4 regions of the Rummeliibacillus sp. JY-2-4R genome follow, and region 2 is predicted to be linked to each of the others. Evidence: riboswitches for the same ligand, from Rfam matches in the RefSeq annotation. Region 2 holds a riboswitch; each other region holds the start of a gene.
What was found. A riboswitch is a leader RNA that binds a small molecule or an ion and turns the genes downstream of it on or off. The one in region 2 is predicted to bind lysine.

Region 1 (5,290 bases), 230 kb from region 2:
AATTGGTTAGTGATTAAACTTTCATACTCCCTAAACAGTTTGTGAGCTAACTATAAAAGGAGAGTAGCAAGCAGATGAATTGTCCAGCTTGAAGTCTCTCTAAAACAGTATAAAATCTAATTGTTGATTGTTCAGTCGATTGTAGCAACAAGTGCATTCGTACCGTTTACCATTACCATATTTATGTTTGTATCCAGTATTTTATCTCCAATTGATATTAGAAAATGGGAATTTAATTTAAATTCTCTCGATAAAGATAAAAAAATGACGATGTATCATTATAAAGTCGAAATGAAACACCTCTTTTTGTATTCAACAGAGAACGATAAGTAACTAGATGAACTGGATATTAGTAAAAGCTCATCTCAGGAACTTCTATTCATTTTGAGAATTCTGAAACGTAAATCAGTATCTAATCTACATATTTTTTAGTTAAAATATTTCATTTATGATAGAGGTATTGAAGTTTTTAAGTAGGAGGTTTCTGATAAGAAAATGCCAATGTTAAATAAGGCAATTGATTTTATAAAGATGTATTATGCTGAGAAGAGTTTGCCAAAAGAGCAGTTGGAACAGCGGCTTAAAGAAGTGGAACAACAAATTTCAGAGCATGGGAGTTATTCTCATACGACAAATGAGCTAGAATTTGGTGCAAAAGTAGCTTGGCGAAATAGTAATAAGTGTATTGGGCGCTTATTTTGGCAAACGTTACAAGTAAAGGATCAACGAGAAATAGTAGATGAAGAAGCCATTTATGAAAAACTTTTAGAACATATTGAGTTTGCTACAAATAAAGGGAAAATACGGCCGACTATTTCCATCTTTGAACCAGAAAAGGTTCGTATTTGGAACCATCAGTTAATTCGTTATGCTGGTTATGAGCAAGAAGATGGATCTGTAATTGGAGATACTGATTCCATTGTTTTTACAAAGAAGTGTATTGAATTAGGTTGGCAAGGAAAAGGTGGACAGTTTGATGTATTGCCACTTGTTATACAGATTGGGGATAGAGAACCTCGTATCTTTGAAATTCCAAAAAGTTATATAAAAGAAGTGTCTTTACGTCACCCTGAATTTGAGTGGTTCGAAAGTTTACAGTTGAAATGGTATGCTGTGCCTATGATTTCTTCTATGAAGCTTGAGGTAGGGGGGATCGTCTATGCAGCTGCTCCTTTTAACGGATGGTATATGGGCACTGAAATCGGTGCTCGTAACTTGGCAGATGAATCTCGCTACAATCAATTACCGATTATTGCAGAGAAAATGGGATTAAATACGTCTTCGAACTCAAGTCTATGGAAAGACCGTGCGTTAGTGGAGCTCAATGTTGCAGTACTTCATTCTTTTAAGGAAGACGGTGTAAGTATTGTGGACCATCATACTGCTGCGCAACAATTTAAACGATTTGAAGCAAATGAAGAATCTGCAAATCGTGATGTTACGGGCAATTGGACATGGCTGATTCCACCCTTGTCACCTGCTACAACGTATATCTTCCACAAACCATTTGATAATACGAAAAAGTCTCCATCATATTCTTATCAGAAAAGTCCTTATTGAAATATTTGAGGGTTGCCCTGGCGTAAATAATCTAAAAATTAAATGAAAAGGGAGCAAACGTATTGTTGCTCCTTTTTGTCTTCTATTTCTCAGGTGTTACAAAGCGGTCTTTTGCTGATATCCAGGCAGCTATAAATAACCCTATTACGACAATAGCGTAAAGCATATTTGCCACATGAAAGCTGCTCCATAAATCATGAACGTATCCATAAAGTACGGGACCTATTGCAGCAAGTAGATAGCCAATGGATTGTGCAGTCCCACTAAGTTCTGCAGCTTCTATTGCATTTCGGGAACGGAGTGAAAAGAACATCATTACAAGACCGAATGATGCACCACCTGCAAGGCCAATTAGAACCATCCAAATAATCGTTAGAGACGTCCAGTTCAGCAATATTCCTGTAAAGCCAATTACATAAAATATAGTAAACAATGCTACTAAAGGACGTTGGTCTGTCCTACGCCCAGCGAGTATTGGAATCAGGAATGTCATAGGTAATTGTGAAAATTGCAAAATAGAGAACATCCAGCCCGCTTGACTTGCGCTCATACCTTGGGATTCTAACATTGCTGGAATCCAAGCAGCTGTTGTATAGAAGATAAATGATTGTAAACCCATGGCTACAGTGATAGCCCAAGTTAAAGGATACTTCCATATAGGTTTTCTTCCATTTTGTTTTTTTTCTTTTTCCTTTAATTCCGCTTGCTTCCTAACATGAGGTAACCATACGGCGATGGCGATTATGGTTAAAACAACCCAACACCCAAGAGCGCCTTTCCATCCTAAAGAAGTACTAGCTATTGGATAACTAACGCCTGCTGCAACACTTGCTGTAACGTTCATAGAAAGTGTGAAGATGGACGTTAATAGTCCTACTTGAAAAGGGAATTTTAGCTTGATTAGCGCAGGTAGCAATACATTACCAAAGGCAATTGCAATCCCGATTAATCCAGTTCCAATTAATAGGGAGAAAGTATTTCCAAGTGAGCGACTGAGAATCCCTATCGCTAAAATAATCATGGCACCAAGCAGTGTTTTTTCGAACCCAAAACGACTAGCCAATTTAGGGGCAAATGGGGATACAATCGCAAATGCTAGTAATGGGATTGTCGTGATGAACCCTGCTAATACATTTGAAATATCCAAACCTTCTTTTATGTAGGAAATAATAGGACCAACAGAAGTGAGTGGAGAACGTAGTGTAGAAGCAATGAAAATAATACCAAGAACAAGAAGCCAAGTACTTCGATTCCATGGTATTTTTTTGCTATTTCGAGTTGATTGTTGTGAAGCCAAGCTACATAACCTCCTCGTAAAACAGATTCTTTTAGCAACAGTATCATTAATAGAGAGTAAATTTCAATATTTAGTAAAAAATTAGAAAGCTAAGGTATTATAAAACTTAAATTGTATCTTTAAATCTATCAATTTACATCTTGTTAATAGAGCTTCTCTGTACTATAATGGGGAGCGTAATAAAAATTATATATTGCATGCCTCATCCAATAGATGGGGTAGAGGTCGCGATCTTCATAAGTATAATCGACGAGATGAAAAAGCATTATTGACTCGATTAAAAAGGGAATATCGCCGAAGTATTGTTAAGCTTTTTATTGGCAATGCTGGGGCTGTTATCGAAAGGGACAGAACTGTCACGCAAAAAATGCGTGTTGAGCTATCTTTATCAAGGTTGATGGGGAATTTAGATACCATCCACAAATATTTTGCGGTGGTTTTTTTATTTTCCTTTACCCGCCTCATCAGCAATGAAAATCGGAAAGAGGAGAATTATGAGTACAAAAAATACAGGCGATAGCGTTCAGCAGAGCTTAAATAGAGGATTAAAAAGTCGCCATGTTACGATGATTTCACTCGGTGGAACCATTGGTACAGGATTGCTACTTGCGAGTGGTAACTCAGTTGCTACTGCAGGACCAGGTGGCGCGATAGTAGCTTATGGTTTAATTGGGATAATGGTATTTTTCCTAATGACTAGTCTTGGAGAAATGGCTGCTTATATGCCAGTTTCAGGTTCATTTAGTACGTATGCATCAAAATTTATCGATCCAGCATTAGGCTTTGCATTGGGTTGGAACTATTGGTATAACTGGGCAATTACTATCGCAGCAGAAATTTCAGCTGTATCTATTGTGATGAAATATTGGTTCCCTGATAGTCCTTCCTATATATGGAGCGCATCATTTTTAATTCTTATTTTTGTTTTAAACTACTTATCTGTTAATAGTTTTGGCGAAAGTGAATATTGGTTTGCTTTTATCAAGGTAGCTACGGTTATCATCTTTATTATTGTAAGTTTCTTAATGATCTTTGGTATCCTTGGTGGACATGCACCGGTTGGGTTTACGAACTTCTTTAAGGGAGATGCACCTTTCCATGGTGGATTCTTTGCGACATTTGGTATTTTCTTAGCTGCAGGTTTCTCATTCCAAGGAACTGAATTACTTGGTGTTACTGCAGGCGAAACAAAGAACCCAAGCAAAACAATTCCAAAAGCAGTGAAACAAGTTTTCTGGCGTATTTTGCTATTCTATATTTTAGCGATTTTGGCAATTGGTTTGTTAATTCCATATACAGATCCACGTCTTGCGAATAGTGATGATGTAACTGTAAGTCCATTTACATTAGTATTTGAAAATGCAGGGATTGCCATTGCTGCATCTATTATGAATGCAGTCATTTTAACAGCAATTCTTTCTGCTGGTAATTCAGGTTTATATGCATCATCACGTACGCTTTGGGAATTAGCGATGGAAGGTCATGCACCTAAAATATTTAGAAAGCTAAACAAACGAGGAGTTCCAGTGGCGGCACTTGTTGCCACAGTGCTTGTAGCATGTCTATCATTTTTAGCATCCTTATTTGGTTCAGGTACAGTCTATACATGGTTATTAAATGCTTCAGGTATGTGTGGATTCATCGCATGGCTTGGAATTGCGGCTAGTCATTATCGATTCCGCAAAGCGTTTATAGCACAAGGTCATGATTTATCTGAGTTACCATATCGATCTAGGTTCTTCCCGTTTGGTCCAATTTTTGCATTTGTCTTATGTGCAGTTGTTGTATTAGGTCAAAATTATACAGCATTCACAGGTGGACATATTGATTGGTACGGAATATTAGTATCGTATATTGGCTTACCAATTTTCCTAATCCTTTGGTTCGCCTATAAATTGAAAAACAAAACAAAGATAGTAAAGTTAGAAGAAGCAGATTTGACATCAAATCGTCCAATTAAAGACTAATCAAAAGGCTAATCTCTTGTAGGGTAAAATACCTATATTGGATTAGCCTTTTTATCATGATTATTTTTAATTGAAATGAAAAATACGATAAAAATACATCAGAACGTTCGTAGATTAGCCTAATTTAAGCCGCTAAAACTGTAAATATTCGGTTTTTCGGAGATTTCTGAATTATTTTATATTTTGTGTTTTGTTGAAAAATAATACTTTCATGCTATAATTGTGACATTCTTAATATTACAACAAAATATCATTCACTCATATAATAGCGAGAATATGGCTCGCAAGTTTCTACCAGCTCACCGTAAATGAACTGACTATGAGAAGCAATATAGATTGGAAATAGACTATTCTATTTACCAATCCCATCGACTAAACTCGAAGGACTTGCTCCACTCATAGATGACTGGATGCAAAGTACTTCGAGTTTTTTTATTTAAAAGCGGAACACGCCCGTTAAGCCCCG
Region 2 (5,290 bases):
CAGATATGGCCATACACCACATTATGGTGAGTTTCTATTCGAAATGAATGAACGTAAAAACAAATGGCTCCATATGGTATCAAACAAAAACGGTACTGCCCCTATTCAAATTAACCAAGATGCAAACCTTTACTCAGTAGAACTTGAAGCTGGTAAAGAAATTGACTTTGAAGTTGCAAAAGGTCGTCAAGCATATCTTGTTGAAATTGAAGGACATGCGAAGATTAATGATGTAAATCTTGAAACACGTGATGGATTGGAAATTGTTGAAGAAAACATTCATATTACAGCTGAAGATACAGCACATATTTTGGTCATTGAAATGGCAAAAATAGACTAACAGAAAAGGAATTGCTACCTGAATACAACGTCAGGTGGGCAATTCCTCTTTTATTTAGGCTTATTTATATTACATTCACTTATTTTAGCGCGTGTTGCAAGAAGGCTTTTGTACGCTCATGCTTAGGATGATTAAATACATCATCTGGGGTTCCGTCTTCTACAATTACACCTTTATCCATGAAAACAATACGGTCAGATACTTCGCGGGCAAATTCCATTTCATGTGTCACGATAATCATCGTCAATCCCGTTTGTGCTAATTCTTTCATTACCTTTAACACTTCACCAACCATTTCTGGGTCAAGTGCTGAAGTAGGCTCATCAAATAAAAGCGCATCAGGCTGCATAGATAATGCCCTAGCAATTGCTACACGTTGTTTTTGACCACCTGATAATTGGTTTGGTCTCGCATTTAAATACCGTTCCATACCAACAGTATTTAAATACTTCATCGCTATTTCAGTCGCTTCTTCTTTTGAACGTCTTAATACCTTTGTTTGACCAACAATACAATTATTTAAAACATCCCAGTTATTAAATAAATTGAACTGCTGAAAAACCATGCCAAGATGTGTACGGTAATCATTAATATCATGTTTTTGATCAAGAATATTAGAACCTTTATAAATAATTTCACCGCCTGAAGGCGTCTCAAGTAAATTAATACAGCGTAGTAGGGTTGATTTACCAGATCCAGATGATCCTATGACACTTACTACCTCACCTTTATGTACTGCAAAATTAATATCTTTCAGTACTTCATGTGAACCAAAGGATTTACTCAAATGTTTGATATCAATAATTTTTTCCATCATACGTTCTCCTTTGCTTGCGATTTACGTGATGTAGGACGAGCAATTCCTGCTTCGTCAATCATTTGATAGTTAGCTTCACCTGCTAGCCTACGCTCGAAGAAACGTAAGATTTGAGTTGCAATAATTGTCATTACTAAGTAGATTAAACTTGCAATAATGAATGATTCAAAGTAACGGAAGTTGTTTCCTGCAATCGATTTTGTTTGAAAGAACAATTCAGTTACACCAATTACATTTAATACCGATGTATCTTTGATGTTCATAACATATTGGTTTCCTGTTGCTGGTAAGATATTTCGCATAACTTGTGGCAATACTACGTGAATCATTGTTTTCCAATGATTCATCCCAATTGCACGAGCTGCTTCAAATTGACCTTTGTCAACACCAATAATTCCGCCACGAACGATTTCAGCCATATATGCGCCTGTGTTTAATGAAACGATAAAGACTGCCGCAAATGTTCGATCCATATCAAGTCCAAACAATAGGTCTGAACCGTAATAAATAACCATCGCTTGAACAATCATAGGCGTACCACGGAAAAATTCAACATAAATTGATAAGATTGTGTTGATGAATTTAATCAACCACTTTTTAGTGCCTCCTGTCCCTTTTGGAATCGTATTGATGACGCCAATAATCAAGCCGATTAATGCGCCTAAAATAGTCCCGATTGTAGAAATAACCAGTGTCATCCAAGCGCCTCGTAAGAACATCGGCCAGTTATTCGTAATGATATTTATAAACCATTCTAATGTCATCTTTATTTTCCTCCTTAAAGACAAACACTACCGACTGCTTCATTCACAATCGGTAGTGTTTTTAAATCTGAAAGCTATTTAGCAGCTGGTTGATTTTTGATCGCATCATCCATAATTTTGATACGTTCTTCTTCTGAAATACCTTTTAGAATTTCATTGATTTTCGCTGTTAATTTGCTATCTTTTTGTACACCTACAGCAATTGCAGTGTCTTCTTCTGATGTTTTAAATCCATTACCGTCTGCAAATTCGACCATTGCAAATTTATCATTAGCCGCTGTAGCTGACACTGCTTCAGGCTTTTCAGATACATATGCATCTATTTTGCCTGCTTCAAGTGCTACACGCATAGCTGGAAAGTTATCCATTGCTGTTTCTTTTTTAACCCCTTTAATTTGGTCAATCACACTGTAGTGGAAAGTATTTAATTGAGCAGTAACTTTTGCTCCATTAAAGTCAGCAATTGAAGTTGCAGTTTCGTATTTGCTGCCTTTCTTCACAACCATTACTAAGTTTGATTTGTAATATATATCAGAGAAATCTATTGTTTGCTTACGCTCTGCAGTTGGTGACATGCCAGCGATAATAGCATCAATTTTGCCAGATGTTAATGATGGTACTAGACCATCCCATTCTGTTTTAACGATTACTAATTTTTTGCCTAATCCATCGGCAATTTCCTTTGCAATTTGAACATCGTATCCACCTGCATACTCCGCATTTCCTTCAATAGCAACTGCACCATTAGAATCATCCGCTTGTGTCCAGTTAAAGGGTGGATATCCTGCTTCCATTCCTACAGTAAAGGTATCCTTACTTTCACTACTTCCTGATGATTTAGAATCTTTTGAATCTGATGAGCCGCATCCTGCTAATACAAGAATGGCCATCAATAAAACACTAGATAATAATGCCCATGTTTTTTTCATATTTCCCTCTCCCTTTAAAAAGAATACCCCTTATAATCCGTGCTAAGAGTAAAAATGGCTATAAAAAAAGGACTCTGAGTTGAACTCAGGTCCCAGAATATTCTCTAGTCCTAAATCCTCTACTTTTATCCCATAATGAGATAGCACAACTCAATAAACCAGGGAAGTTTATTGAGACAGTCCTGCAATTATTCACTGCAGACCCAGCATGTAACCTTGAGATCAATTACAAACTTCGGCAACATTTCCTTCTTCTTAAGTTTCATCGTTTTCTCTAACTCCGCTAAGAACTAATAAATATCGCGCCTCTACCTCACTAAAATAAGTGAGGTTGTATATTATTGTTGTGAACAGTCTACAATACTAGCATTCTCATGTCAACTAGTCTTACATTTTTCTTAGACTTTCATTCAATTCTACTTGTAGATTCCCATAGGCTATAATTATTCGCCCTCTTTTAATATATCTGCATCCACAAATTGAACTTCTCCAGTCATTGCATCAATTTTTTGGATTCTCCCTTTATTTTGGAAAGAAACAATGTAATCTAATCCATATACTGTAACTTCTTCATCTTCCTCATCATAACTAAAAGTCCGTGCAAGCTTCATTTGTAGTTGTTCTTTAAATAGAGCATCTGCTTGTTCTAATGTTATGTTTGGATTCATATCTAAAGAAGTCAATTCTAATTCGTTTGGTAATGTAATGGTGCAATCACGGATAAGCCCTGTATATATACCGACGTTTACATGGATTGAATAATCTTCAATACGAATGCCTTTGTGATAACGTATAAAGGTAAATGTTGTGAATGGTTCAAAATCGATGTCTTCTTCATCAAAGTCATCCTCAACATCCTCTTCCATCATTTCAAGCTCTTCAAAGAATTGGCGCTCTTCTTCAGATAAATCTTCTTCACTTAAAATATCGAAGTCATCTTCCTCTTCTAACTGTTCTTCTAGTAAATATTTTTCATGTATATCCCCAATTACAGTTTCTAAGAAAATTTTCGCATTGTTTTCTAAAAGATCTACGGGTAATTCTGCATCTAATTCTGCCCATTTCACCAATGACTCATAGTCCAGTTGCATTTCATCAGTTTGCTCAATTTTAATAATTGGTTCAGAAAGGCTTATATTATTGGCGTCCTCTGCTCTGTACCAGTAGCGTCCACTCTCATTTACTACTTGATACATATCATTTGTAACACCTAGTAAACTTTCAATAGATTTAGTAACTGTTACAGCTTCAAACGCATGTGCATCCATAAAATCACCAGTGAAAGCTGCATCACCAGAAACGATGTGACCATCTACATGAACACCCATAAATTCTTTTTTAGGATAATATACAAGCTCCATCTCGCCATTCTCTTCATAAATACCAAGCTCTACTAAGGTATGCTGACAAATAATATTTTTTGCATCTTCTGCTGAGATTTGAATATCTGGGTATGCCAATTGATAGTAGGATTGGAATAATGTCGCTGAAAGTACAAAGCCTTGCTTGTTTATTTCAATAGTTGCACCGGAATTAGGTAAAAATAGATTTAGTGCAACATCTTTTGCTTCAAAGACAATCAAATAAGATATGCCGTTCCATTCAGTCATCATATTAAAATGTAAGGAATCACGGCAAAACTCTTTTACAAAATCTTCTGCACATCCTATTAACTCATCAGGTGTCAATTCTTCATATTCATCTAAAGAAATATCATTATTTTCCATAATTTCATCCATATCAATCATAAATGACGTTAGCTTTTCATCGTCAGATAATTCGATATAACCGTACGTCAAACCTCTATGTGCATCTACAATTTGGCCAATGGACGAATCATCTTCATCAAGGTCAAGTTTAACAACTGGTCTTCCAATGATATAATCTCGTAATACATATTCCCAATTTTTCATTAGTTGCTTCCTCTCATCAATCTCTCTATTCTTCTTTCATTCTATTATAGATGTATAATTTAAAACTATCATAATTTCTATATTTTCTTAAAAATTGATTTTAACATAAATATGTATAACCTTCTTATGGAAATTAGAGTAGTAACACTAAAAGAGGCTATCCATTTTATTGGCAGCCCCTTTTTCTTATATTTATAAGTTGGTAACAAAATAAATCAATTTCAACTACAGATCAAATTTTTCAGTTGGCGTAACTTTTTAGTCTCATCGGAAGAAAATTTTCAACTATATCGTTAACTAGCATGTCACCCCTGAATCATTAAGCTGTTTTTCATATTGCTCGATTTCTTCAAGCGTATCAGCGTACCAAATACCTGTAAATCTTGAATTCACTGGTACGTCAAAATAATCGCCATCATAATAACACAACGGGAATAGTACTCCCTTTTCAATAAAATATTGAATAGCTTTATAGAAGGACTCATTATCTCCTCTCGAACAGTATGATAAAAACTTATTAGCTGATT
Region 3 (5,290 bases), 1.1 Mb from region 2:
GTACTAGGAAACAAGTGCGTCACCTTTTTGCCATGCTTTTGTAACTCAGCATCTATTGACTGCTTGCTTCATAATGGTACAATATTATGACAAGTTTATTGTACTCTCAACATCCATTAGCGTCAAGGTAACATAAACTATTTATATCAACCCTTTAGTTCTTTGATATTCTCGAAAAGGTACATAAATTTCTCTTTTAAATCTATTACTTCTTTTCAAGACAAAAATTGGACAAAAATTTATGAAAGAAGGATTTCAATGTCTACTCAACAAAAAAATGAATTTACCCAATTTGGCTACGAATTAATACGCGATCATGTACTATCTTCAGTTTTAGGTAAAAACGAAGAAGATATACTATATTGGTGTGGTAAAGAATTAGCGCGTAAATTTCCGCTATACGAATTAGAGGAAGCTGTAGACTTTTTTAAAGAAGCTGGATGGGGAGATTTATCGATTGATAAAGTGTCTGCAAGTGAAGCTTTTTGTACTTTATCTGGTGATCCTGAAATCCTTAAATTTGATCAACGTTGTTTCAAATTAGAAGCAGGCTTTTTAGCTCAACATCAACAAATATGCTGCGGATTCCTCACTGAGTGTTATGAGGAGACAAAACCGAAACTATCCGTTGTGAAATTTCATATAAAATGGGATTTAAAAGATAAAATTGAAGGATAAAGTAAAAGAATTTCAAAGAAGTGTGTAAAACACTTCTTTGAAATCCTTTTTTTATTCATTTTAACAAATCGCTTATTGTTGAGCGATTTTTTCTTGGATTGAGAGGTTAAATTCATCATGCAATGCATTTGCTGCTTTTAGCATATCTTCTTGTGGTACAACCACTGATACTTTAATTTCGCTAGTACTAACCATTTTCACCGGAATTCCTTCGCGATATAAACGGTCAAACATCGAAGCAGCAACCCCAGGATTTGAAACCATACCTGAACCTACAATAGAAACTTTTGCAAGATCACCTTCATGGTCTAAATGGTGATAACCAAGGGTTTTTTGATGCTCAGATAATACATTTAAAGCATCTTGTAAATTTTCTTTTTTCACTGAGAAAGAAACAGAAGGCTCTGTTCCTTCAATAATAGATTGAACAATAATATCAACATTAATATGATTTTTGGCTAATGTTGTAAATATATTGGCTAATGAGCCAGTATAAGCTTTTTCATAATAAACAGTTAATCGAATAATATCTGATTCAAACGCAACCCCACGAACCACTAAATCTTTTTCCACAGAAACTTCCTCCTTCAAAATGGTGCCTTCTACTTCCTCATAGCTAGAACGTACTGACATTTTGATATTATGATTTTTAGCAACCTCTACTGATCTTGGGTGCAAAACACCTGCTCCAAGATTAGCTAGTTCTAGCATTTCGTCATATGACATTTCTTGTAGCTTTCTCGCACCTTTTACATATCTAGGATCACTCGTATACACACCATCAACATCGGTATAAATATCACATCGCTCTGCATCAAGTGCGCTTGCTAAAGCTACAGCTGTTGTATCAGAACCGCCACGTCCCAGTGTAGTAATATTGCCTTCATCATCAATCCCTTGGAATCCAGCTACTACTGCAACTTTCCCAGCTTTTAGAGCTTCTTTTAAAGCATTTGGCGCTATATTCTCAATGCGCGCATTGCTAGGCACATGTTCTGTAACGATTCCTGCTTGCCAACCAGTGAATGATTGAGCCGCAATTCCTAACTTATGCAAAGCCATCGTTAACAATGATATAGTTACTTGTTCACCTGTTGTTAGTAAGACATCCATTTCTCTTTTTGAAGGTGTTTCAGAAATTTCGTGGGCCATTTCAACAAGTTGATCTGTTGTTTTACCCATTGCAGATACAACAACAACAATTTGATAGCCATTTTGTATTTCATGTAAAATGCGCTGTGCGACATTCATGATTTTTTTTGTTGTCGCGACGGATGTACCGCCAAATTTAACCACTAAAGTATTCATCAAAACGCTCCCCTACATAGTTATATGTGGGCGATTTTCACAATGATTTCTAAAGAAAAAAGAGCAGCTTATCACAAATGTGATTAGGCTGCTCTTTGCATGCACGTTCTATAGAACATTCATGTGAGATAGCCCTCCAGAACCGGAATCGATTCTGACAATTCTACATTTCTTCAATGTAGAACCAGCAGCAAGGTGGAATTAGCAAACTTGCAACTTCGGCGGCCTCCCCTTTCGCCGACCTTCTAAGGATCTATTCATCCTCCAGTCGGATACTCTTGAAATCCGCGCCTCTATCATCACTAAATCAGTGATTTTTAATTGGTGTTATTAAGATACCATACGAATGACTATCTATCAATCATTTTCCCGAAAAAAAGTCAATTATTGTATGAGATAGAGTTTTTGGTACACCTGCTTCTTGCAGCTCTTCAAAAGTTGCTTCTTTAATTTTCTTAATAGAACCAAAATATTTCAATAATTGCTGTTTCCTTTTTGGGCCAACTCCTGGAATCTCATCTAAAACAGAAGTTATGGCGTTTTTCTCATGTAATTGTCTATGGAATGTTATGGCAAATCTGTGCACTTCATCTTGTACTCGTTGTAATAGATAAAATGCTTCACTTGTGCGTTTCAATGGAATGATTTCAGGAGGATTGCCATATAAAAGTTGCGAGGTTTGATGCTTATCATCTTTAGCCAAACCTGCGATTGGAATGTCGAGTCCTAATTCATCTTCTAAAATTTCTCGCGCAACCTCCATTTGTCCTTTTCCTCCATCCGTCACGAGTAAATCCGGTAAAGGTAGGCCTTCTTTTAACACTCTAGTATAACGTCTTCGGATAACTTCGCGCATCGCACCATAATCGTCATGGGCTTCCGCATGTTGGATTTTAAATTTGCGATAATCTTTTTTACTTGGTTTTCCATCTATAAAAACAACCATAGCTGAAACAGTATCTGCTCCAAATATATGGGAATTATCAAATGCTTCAATACGAATAGGTGTTGCAATATTCATAGCTTGTCCAAGCGCTTCACATGCACCAATTGTTCGTTGTTCCTGTCTTTCAATCAATTGGAATTTCTCTAATATTGCTACCTGAGCATTTTTTGAAGCCAAATCTAATAATTCCTTTTTTTGTCCTCTTAATGGTTTTATTACTTTAATATCTAATACTTGTTGAAGCACTTCATCGTCAATTTCCTGAGGAATAAGGATTTCTTTTGGTTTTATATGTTCAGTTTTTTCATAGAATTGCCCGACATACGTCAAAAACTCTTCATCAGGCTCACCATAAGATGGAAATAGTGATACATCTCGCTCGATTAATTTTCCTTGTCTGACAAAAAATACTTGAACACACATCCACCCTTTGTCTACTGCATAGCCGAAAACATCTCGATTGGTAAAATCATTCGTTGTGATTTTCTGTTTTTCCATTACTGCTTCAATATGTGCAATTTGATCTCTGTATTCTTTAGCACGTTCGAAATCAAGTTGTTCAGATGCCTCTATCATTTTCTTTTGTAATTCATCCTTGACAGTAGTATGTCCACCATTTAGAAAACTAGTGATTTCTTGTACCATTTTCGTATACGTTTCTTTTTCAATTTCTTTCACACATGGTGCTAGGCATTGTCCAAGATGGTAATACAAACAAACTCTATTTGGCAATGTCTGACATTTACGCAATGGATACAGTCGATCTAAAAGTTTCTTTGTTTCATTGGCTGCGTATGCATTTGGATAAGGTCCAAAATATTTACCTTTGTCCTTTTTGACTTTTCTAACGGTAAGTAATCTCGGGTATTTTTCATTGGTAATTTTAATATATGGATAGGTCTTATCGTCTTTCAGCATGATATTATATTTTGGATCATGTAATTTGATCAAATTTAACTCTAGTAAAAAGGCTTCTTTGTTTGATGAAGTGATAATATATTCAAAATCTTCTATTTCACTTACTAGACGTTGAGTTTTACCATTATGTGTTCCTGTAAAATAAGAGCGTACTCTATTTTTTAATACTTTCGCTTTTCCTACATAAATTACCGTACCTTGACGATCTTTCATTAAATAACATCCGGGTTGATCGGGTAAAATTGCTAATTTTTGTTTAATTAATTCATTCATCAAATCACCTCATAAAAGGGCTTGTCCAGATTATGGAAATATAAACTATAGAGCACAGAGTATGAGCCTCTTCTACTGCTTAGGAGTCTGAGTAAACATTTTCATTCAAATTTGGTGTTAATTTGAAGTACTTATCTCCATCTAAGATTTCTAGTCAAAATATAAATAATAAATATTTTATATTGATACATTATTCAATCGTAATAGACACTTGCTAGATACTAATCCTATAAGAGACTCCACTCAGAAACTTCGGTCTACTATTTATATAATAATTTAAAACAAAATTGCTCTTCTTCATATAAATGAGGAAGAGCAATTTTACTAATTATTACTTCTTTAATTAAATTTTACTTATTGGACAACCTCTTAGTATATCAATCCAAAGACTTAGGCGTGTTTTTGGATGAATTCAGCTAATGCTTCTTTTGGTTGGAAACCTACAGTTTTGTCAACTTGTTGGCCATCTTTGAACAATAATAATGTTGGGATTGACATAATACCGAATTGGCTAGCTGTTTCTTGGTTTTGGTCAACATCAACTTTTACGATGTTCACTTTACCTTCTAATTCTTGATCTAATTCTTCAAGGACTGGAGCGATCATTTTACATGGTCCGCACCAAGTTGCCCAGAAATCTACTAATACTAAACCGTTTGCAATATCATTTGAAAATGTTGCATCTGTTGAATGTACAATTGACATAATTTAATTTCCTCCTTAAAACTCTATGTATCGGTAGTGTAGCATAAAAAGAATGTCGAGCGCGACTGTTCTGCTCACCACTCCATTATTTTAACATAATATAACGCTTCTAATGAAAAAAAGAAACTCTGCATATCACTTAATAATTGCAGAGTTTCTTATGTTTTAAGAATTAACCGCTACTTTTTTGAATTCTTCAATTAGCAAAGGTACAACTTCGAATAAGTCACCTACGATACCATAATCTGCCACTTTGAAAATATTCGCTTCTGGATCTTTGTTGATAGCAACAATGATTTTAGAGTTCGACATCCCCGCTAAGTGTTGGATTGCTCCAGAAATTCCACAAGCGATATATAAATCTGGTGTTACAACTTTACCAGTTTGTCCAATTTGCAATGAATAATCGCAATAATCTGCATCACAAGCTCCACGAGATGCACCAACAGCTCCACCCAAAAG
Region 4 (5,290 bases), 460 kb from region 2:
GACTTTATAGGTTAAAATGTTTACCGAACAAAAAAAGATAAGACTCTGAATTGGAGTTCTTATCTTTTTTATTATTTCTAATTCACTTATATAAGTAAGGGTCCAGTCTTACACAAAAGCTTGTATTTATGATTTTTAATAGGCAATTCAACAAAATCATTGGAAAGTATTTGACTTAAATTGTGGCAAAAAGAATCTTCTCTTCAATGATTTTCCACAGGTTTCGTTTGTTGAACTGTCCCATGTGGATGCTGAACTGGAGCATAGATTGAGTACAATTTGATCGGTCTATCACCTGTATTGATTAAATTGTGCCATGTTCCAGCAGGGATGATGAACGCATAATTATCCGCAACGTTTCTTTGGAAATTTAAATTTTCTTTGCTATTACCCATTTTCACGATTCCTTGCCCCTCTTCAATACGTATGAATTGATCGAGGTGAGGGTGAACCTCCAAACCAATGTCATCTCCTACACCAATGCTCATTAAGGTGAGTTGTAAATGATCACCCGTCCATAAAGCGGTGCGATAATTATTGTTTTGTTTTGTCGCTTGCTCAATGTTTACGACAAACGGATTTGGCCCATAATCCTTCAAGACAATTGGAGGATTATTTTGTTGCTGTGGAAAATCCATTCCAGGTGCATATCCCATATCGTATGGTGTTAATTGTCCCGAAAAATTTGGACTGTAAGGAGAAGGAGAGTAAGGCTGGACAGGCATTCCATACATATTATTCATATTACCTGTGCTATACATTGCTTGATTAGCACAATAAGGACATGAACTTGCATAGTAGTGATAATTCATTTAATCATTCCTTTTTTTAGGCTTCCTCAATCATTGTATTCAGTTAGGCAGATAATGTGATGCAATCTATAAAAAGAGGATATTTATGCCTTGCTCTTTTGTTCTCATAATCAGAAAGCTTACTAGTAAAAAAGTAAAAATAAAACCCCGTGCTAAGTGGATGCACAGGGTTTTTGCTATTTATCTATTATACAGTTGCCGCTTTTTCATTCACTGCTTGCAAAACTTCTTTTAATTGACTTGTTTCTTCATCATTTAAAGGAATAATCGGTAAGCGAGTTCCGCCAACAACAACTCCATTAAGATTTAATGCAGCTTTGACAGGTGCTGGGTTTGGTGCTGCAAATAGACCATTGAAAACCGGAAGAAGTCTACGGTGATCTGCAGCTGCTTCTTGTGTTTTACCGCTTTTGAATTTTGTAATCATTTCTTGCATTTCATTTCCAATGATATGAGATGCAACAGAGATTACCCCAGTAGCACCAATAGCGATTGCAGGTAATGTTAAACTGTCTTCGCCAGTGTAAACACTAAATTCTGCAGGTGTTTGGCTAATGGTTTCAGCCATTGCATCTAGATTACCAGCTGCATCTTTGATGGCAACGATATTTTGAATTTGCGCAAGACGAACGACTGTATCGACTGACATATTGATAACACTACGACCAGGGATATTGTAAAGTAAAATAGGAAGTTTTGTGCTTTCAGCAATTGTTTTAAAGTGTTGATACAATCCTTCTTGGGAAGGTTTATTATAATATGGAACGACGAGCATGATGCCATCGACACCTGTATTTTCTGCTTGTTTTGTTAACTCGATTGAAGCTCTTGTATTATTTGATCCAGTACCAGCAATGACTGGAACTCGTCTATTTACAACTTCTACAACAAATTTAAACAATTCTACTTTTTCGTCTGAAGTGAGAGTAGGTGATTCACCAGTTGTACCGGCTACTACTAAACCTTCAGTACCATTATCTATTAAGTAATTAATTAGTTCTCTAGTGGCTTGAAAATCAATGTCGCCATTTTGATCAAATGGAGTTACCATCGCAGTTAATATTTGTCCAAAATTCATTACTTCTCCACACCCTTTATTATTATTTGTAAAATAAACTAGAGGGAGAAGGGCAATTAGTAAGATAACGCAAAAAAGCAACAACGTGGCTACGTTGTTGCAGTAGAAACAATAAAACAAAATTATTTCTGTGCGTAAGATAGCCCTCCATATAGTTTCCTACATGACAGTTCTGTATTTATTCAATAACAGAACCAGCTTCAAGATGAATGAGTTTCTTTCCACTTCGGCAAATATCCCTTTTCACAATGGTCATCGAATCTCATCATTCTTGCATTGTGTACTAATGATATATGCTCCTCTATCCTTACTTCAAAAGAATATTGAAATAAGTGAATATTTAGTTGGTTAAATCATACCAGTATTTTCATGTGATTGCAACACTTATAATATAGAAAATAATACTAAGATATGTCCTAAAGATATTCACCATTTAATAGTATTATTAGAATTTGTCTTGATCAGTACGTGCGCTGTCTTCATGAATAATTGCATCACCGTTTGTTTCAATTCTTGCTTCTTCACGTTTTAATTGATCGGTAACTTGTTCGGTCTTTTCTATCTTATTCTTTCCAATAACTAATTCTTCGTTTATCACTGGTTTTTTCGTTACTTCAACTTTTTCTTCCACTATTGGTATACGGATAGATTCATCACCATCTATTGAATCTATTGGTGTAGTAGGATCTGCTGTGTTTAATGTAGCTGCTACCTCATCATCTACTTTGCGTCTTTCCACATACACTTCTTCATGTGTAACAGGAATATTAATTGTTTTTTGTTCTTCAACCACTTCCTTATGAACTTCGACCTCGCCGGTTTGAACAGGTTCTTTTTCTACATTCAGTTGTTCTTCACGAAGTTTCAGTGAGTGTTCTTCATCTGTTCCATAAGAATTAAGTGGTGACCTTTCGTATAATGGATCAGTTGGGTTGGATAAACTAGCTGCTACATTATCGGTAAGAAGTAAAATTTTCCCGTCATCGATTTCTTCTGCATAATTACGTGCTTCTGCATCACCCAAACCAAGTCCTAGTAAATATTCGTAATAAGTTCTTCCGTCTACATCAAAATCACCACGGAAAACGGAAAGAAGACTTTCGAAGAATCCTTTATCCTCATCCACATCTGCACCGCCAAAATCTTCAGAAGTTACGCCTGTTTCATTTTCGATAGCGGCAGGGGAAGGGAAGTCCTTTGTATTCGTCGCAATTGAAAGTTGGTCTAACGAATATCCCTTTTGTTCATAGTCATGAATCGCACGAATAACCTCCACTCTCGTATCATAAACACCTAAAACTTTTTTACTCATAAATAATTACCTCCGTTTTTTAGAGTTTTTTATCACTTCGTTTTACATATACCCGCAATGATGACGGCAAAACAAATAATGTTGAAAAGTAGTGATATTTTTGATGTGTAGCTCTAAAAAAGGACTAGTTTTTCTCATGTATTTTTTGGACAAGAGCGTATTTTGAATCGTTTATATTAGAATTTTTATAGGCAACTAACCGTTTTTAATTGAACGGTTAATTGCCTATTGTGTATCGAAATATGAAAATGAGAAAAACTAAAAACCCACAAGTTTATTATGTGCTTATTGTTTGAAACAAACCATTCAAACAAGACAAGTTAATTACTATTTTAAAGTAGGTAATATTTGACTCGTATGATAAATGCTAATCTATCCATACTTCTAACAAGGTGAAAAAATTAGAGACGGGAGGAATTGGATAAAAAGGTAATAAATAATTGGGAATATTATGTAATGAAATATACCCTCTGTATTGGTTAATGTAAACGCAATGTAAATATACCAAAAATAGATTTACTTTAAATTAATATTAAATACACAGTGGGATAACATTTCACCTTTAATATGGGATTTGTAAGAGGCAAGATAAACAGAACGGACTCGATAAAGGGAGGAAAAGAAAGTGAAGTTTTCAGGTTTAAAAATGTCAATGGCAGGTTTAGTAATAGCAGGTGCTTTAGCTGGATGTGGCAATGCTCAAACTAGCAGTGATAATACAAAAACAAGCGGTACAGATAAAACAGCTGAAAAACCAGCAACTACAGAATTATCTGGTTCAGTTACAGCAGCTGGTTCAACTGCTCTACAACCTCTAGCAGAAGAAGCTGCAAATGCAATTCAAGGTACAAACCCTAATCTAACAGTAACTGTACAAGGTGGCGGTAGTGGTACTGGTGTAAACCAAGTAGCTTCTGGTGCAGTTGATATTGGTAACTCTGATGTTCCTTCAGCTGATAAATTAGAAGACAAATCTAAGGCAGGTAAACTTGTTGATAACAAAGTAGCAGGTATTGCTTTTGCTATGGTAGTAAATAAAGATGTTAAAGTTGATTCTTTAACTGAAGCACAAATTCAAGACATCTTCTCTGGTAAAATTAAAAACTGGAAAGAAGTTGGCGGTAACGATGAAAAAATCAACATTATCAACCGTCCAGCATCTTCAGGTACACGTGCAACATTCGAATCAATCTTCATGAAAAACGCTAAAATCGACGATAGTCTTGGAACAGCTCAAGATTCAAATGGTGCTGTAGAACAATCTGTTAACTCTACTCCTGGTGCTATTAGCTATCTTGCAATGTCTTATCTAGTAGGCGAAAAAGCAAATGCTTTAAAAGCGCTAAAAATTAATGATGTAGAAGCAACTAACGAAAACGTTGCAGCAAAAAAATATCCATTCTGGGCATATGAATATATGATTACAAATGGTGAACCTAAAGAAGCAGTTAAAGGATTTATCGACTTCGTAACTGGTGATGAATTCTCTGATACAGTTAAGAAAATGGGTTATATCCCAATGTCTGATTTAAAATAATTTCCGTCAGGCAACATAATATTGAACAAAAAAGAAGAGGCTGGCTACTGTCCAGTCTTTTCCATTTGTAAGGTGGTAATAAGGTGAAGGGGCAAAAATCAAGAAATTATTTTGTAAGTGAACAACTCGGCAAAACCATCGCAACAATTTGTGGGCTTCTAATTGTTGTCGCAACTCTCTCAATCATCGTATTCATTTGTGGTAAGGGACTTCAATCATTCTTTAATGGTAATATTTCATTTTGGGATATGATTACATCCACAAACTGGAGTCCAAATGATCCTGAGAAGAAATCGTACGGTGCATTGATTTTTATTGTAGGTTCTACTTTAGTATCAATTGGAGCTACGATTATTAGTACCCCAATTGCAATAGGGATTGCTATATTTAATAACTATATATCTCCGAAGTTTGGTTCTACTTTTGTAAAACCCGTTTTAGAATTATTTTTAGGTATACCTTCAGTTGTATATGGATTTTTGGGAGTTACCATCCTCGTTCCATTATTACGTAATCAAATGGGCGGAGTAGGATTTAGTTTGTTAGCAGGG

Region 1: linked by a shared signal. The riboswitch ahead of ACWV26_RS00790 (amino acid permease) and the one ahead of ACWV26_RS19625 (transporter substrate-binding domain-containing protein) in region 2 are both predicted to bind lysine.
Region 3: linked by a shared signal. The riboswitch ahead of ACWV26_RS14120 (aspartate kinase) and the one ahead of ACWV26_RS19625 (transporter substrate-binding domain-containing protein) in region 2 are both predicted to bind lysine.
Region 4: linked by a shared signal. The riboswitch ahead of dapA (4-hydroxy-tetrahydrodipicolinate synthase) and the one ahead of ACWV26_RS19625 (transporter substrate-binding domain-containing protein) in region 2 are both predicted to bind lysine.

Annotation. Positions count from the first base shown of each region.
Region 1 covers NZ_CM132623.1:161,663-166,952, forward strand. The annotation lists gene ACWV26_RS00780 (nitric oxide synthase oxygenase) at 496-1,560, shown strand; gene ACWV26_RS00785 (CynX/NimT family MFS transporter) at 1,643-2,857, opposite strand; lysine riboswitch at 3,069-3,247, shown strand; gene ACWV26_RS00790 (amino acid permease) at 3,352-4,824, shown strand; purine riboswitch at 5,063-5,164, shown strand.
Region 2 covers NZ_CM132623.1:3,973,608-3,978,897, forward strand. The annotation lists gene ACWV26_RS19610 (pirin family protein) at 1-340, shown strand, start outside; gene ACWV26_RS19615 (amino acid ABC transporter ATP-binding protein) at 420-1,154, opposite strand; gene ACWV26_RS19620 (amino acid ABC transporter permease) at 1,154-1,921, opposite strand; gene ACWV26_RS19625 (transporter substrate-binding domain-containing protein) at 1,996-2,850, opposite strand; lysine riboswitch at 2,984-3,169, opposite strand; gene ACWV26_RS19630 (hypothetical protein) at 3,294-4,763, opposite strand; gene ldmS (L-aspartate--L-methionine ligase LdmS) at 5,061-5,290, opposite strand, start outside.
Region 3 covers NZ_CM132623.1:2,879,480-2,884,769, forward strand. The annotation lists gene ACWV26_RS14115 (DUF2507 domain-containing protein) at 259-678, shown strand; gene ACWV26_RS14120 (aspartate kinase) at 751-1,986, opposite strand; lysine riboswitch at 2,108-2,290, opposite strand; gene uvrC (excinuclease ABC subunit UvrC) at 2,348-4,123, opposite strand; gene trxA (thioredoxin) at 4,514-4,828, opposite strand; gene ACWV26_RS14135 (electron transfer flavoprotein subunit alpha/FixB family protein) at 4,994-5,290, opposite strand, start outside.
Region 4 covers NZ_CM132623.1:3,509,410-3,514,699, reverse strand. The annotation lists gene ACWV26_RS17250 (LLM class flavin-dependent oxidoreductase) at 1-10, shown strand, start outside; gene ACWV26_RS17245 (cupin domain-containing protein) at 204-812, opposite strand; gene dapA (4-hydroxy-tetrahydrodipicolinate synthase) at 1,000-1,890, opposite strand; lysine riboswitch at 2,023-2,202, opposite strand; gene ACWV26_RS17235 (YsnF/AvaK domain-containing protein) at 2,336-3,202, opposite strand; gene ACWV26_RS17230 (phosphate ABC transporter substrate-binding protein PstS family protein) at 3,849-4,739, shown strand; gene pstC (phosphate ABC transporter permease subunit PstC) at 4,823-5,290, shown strand, end outside.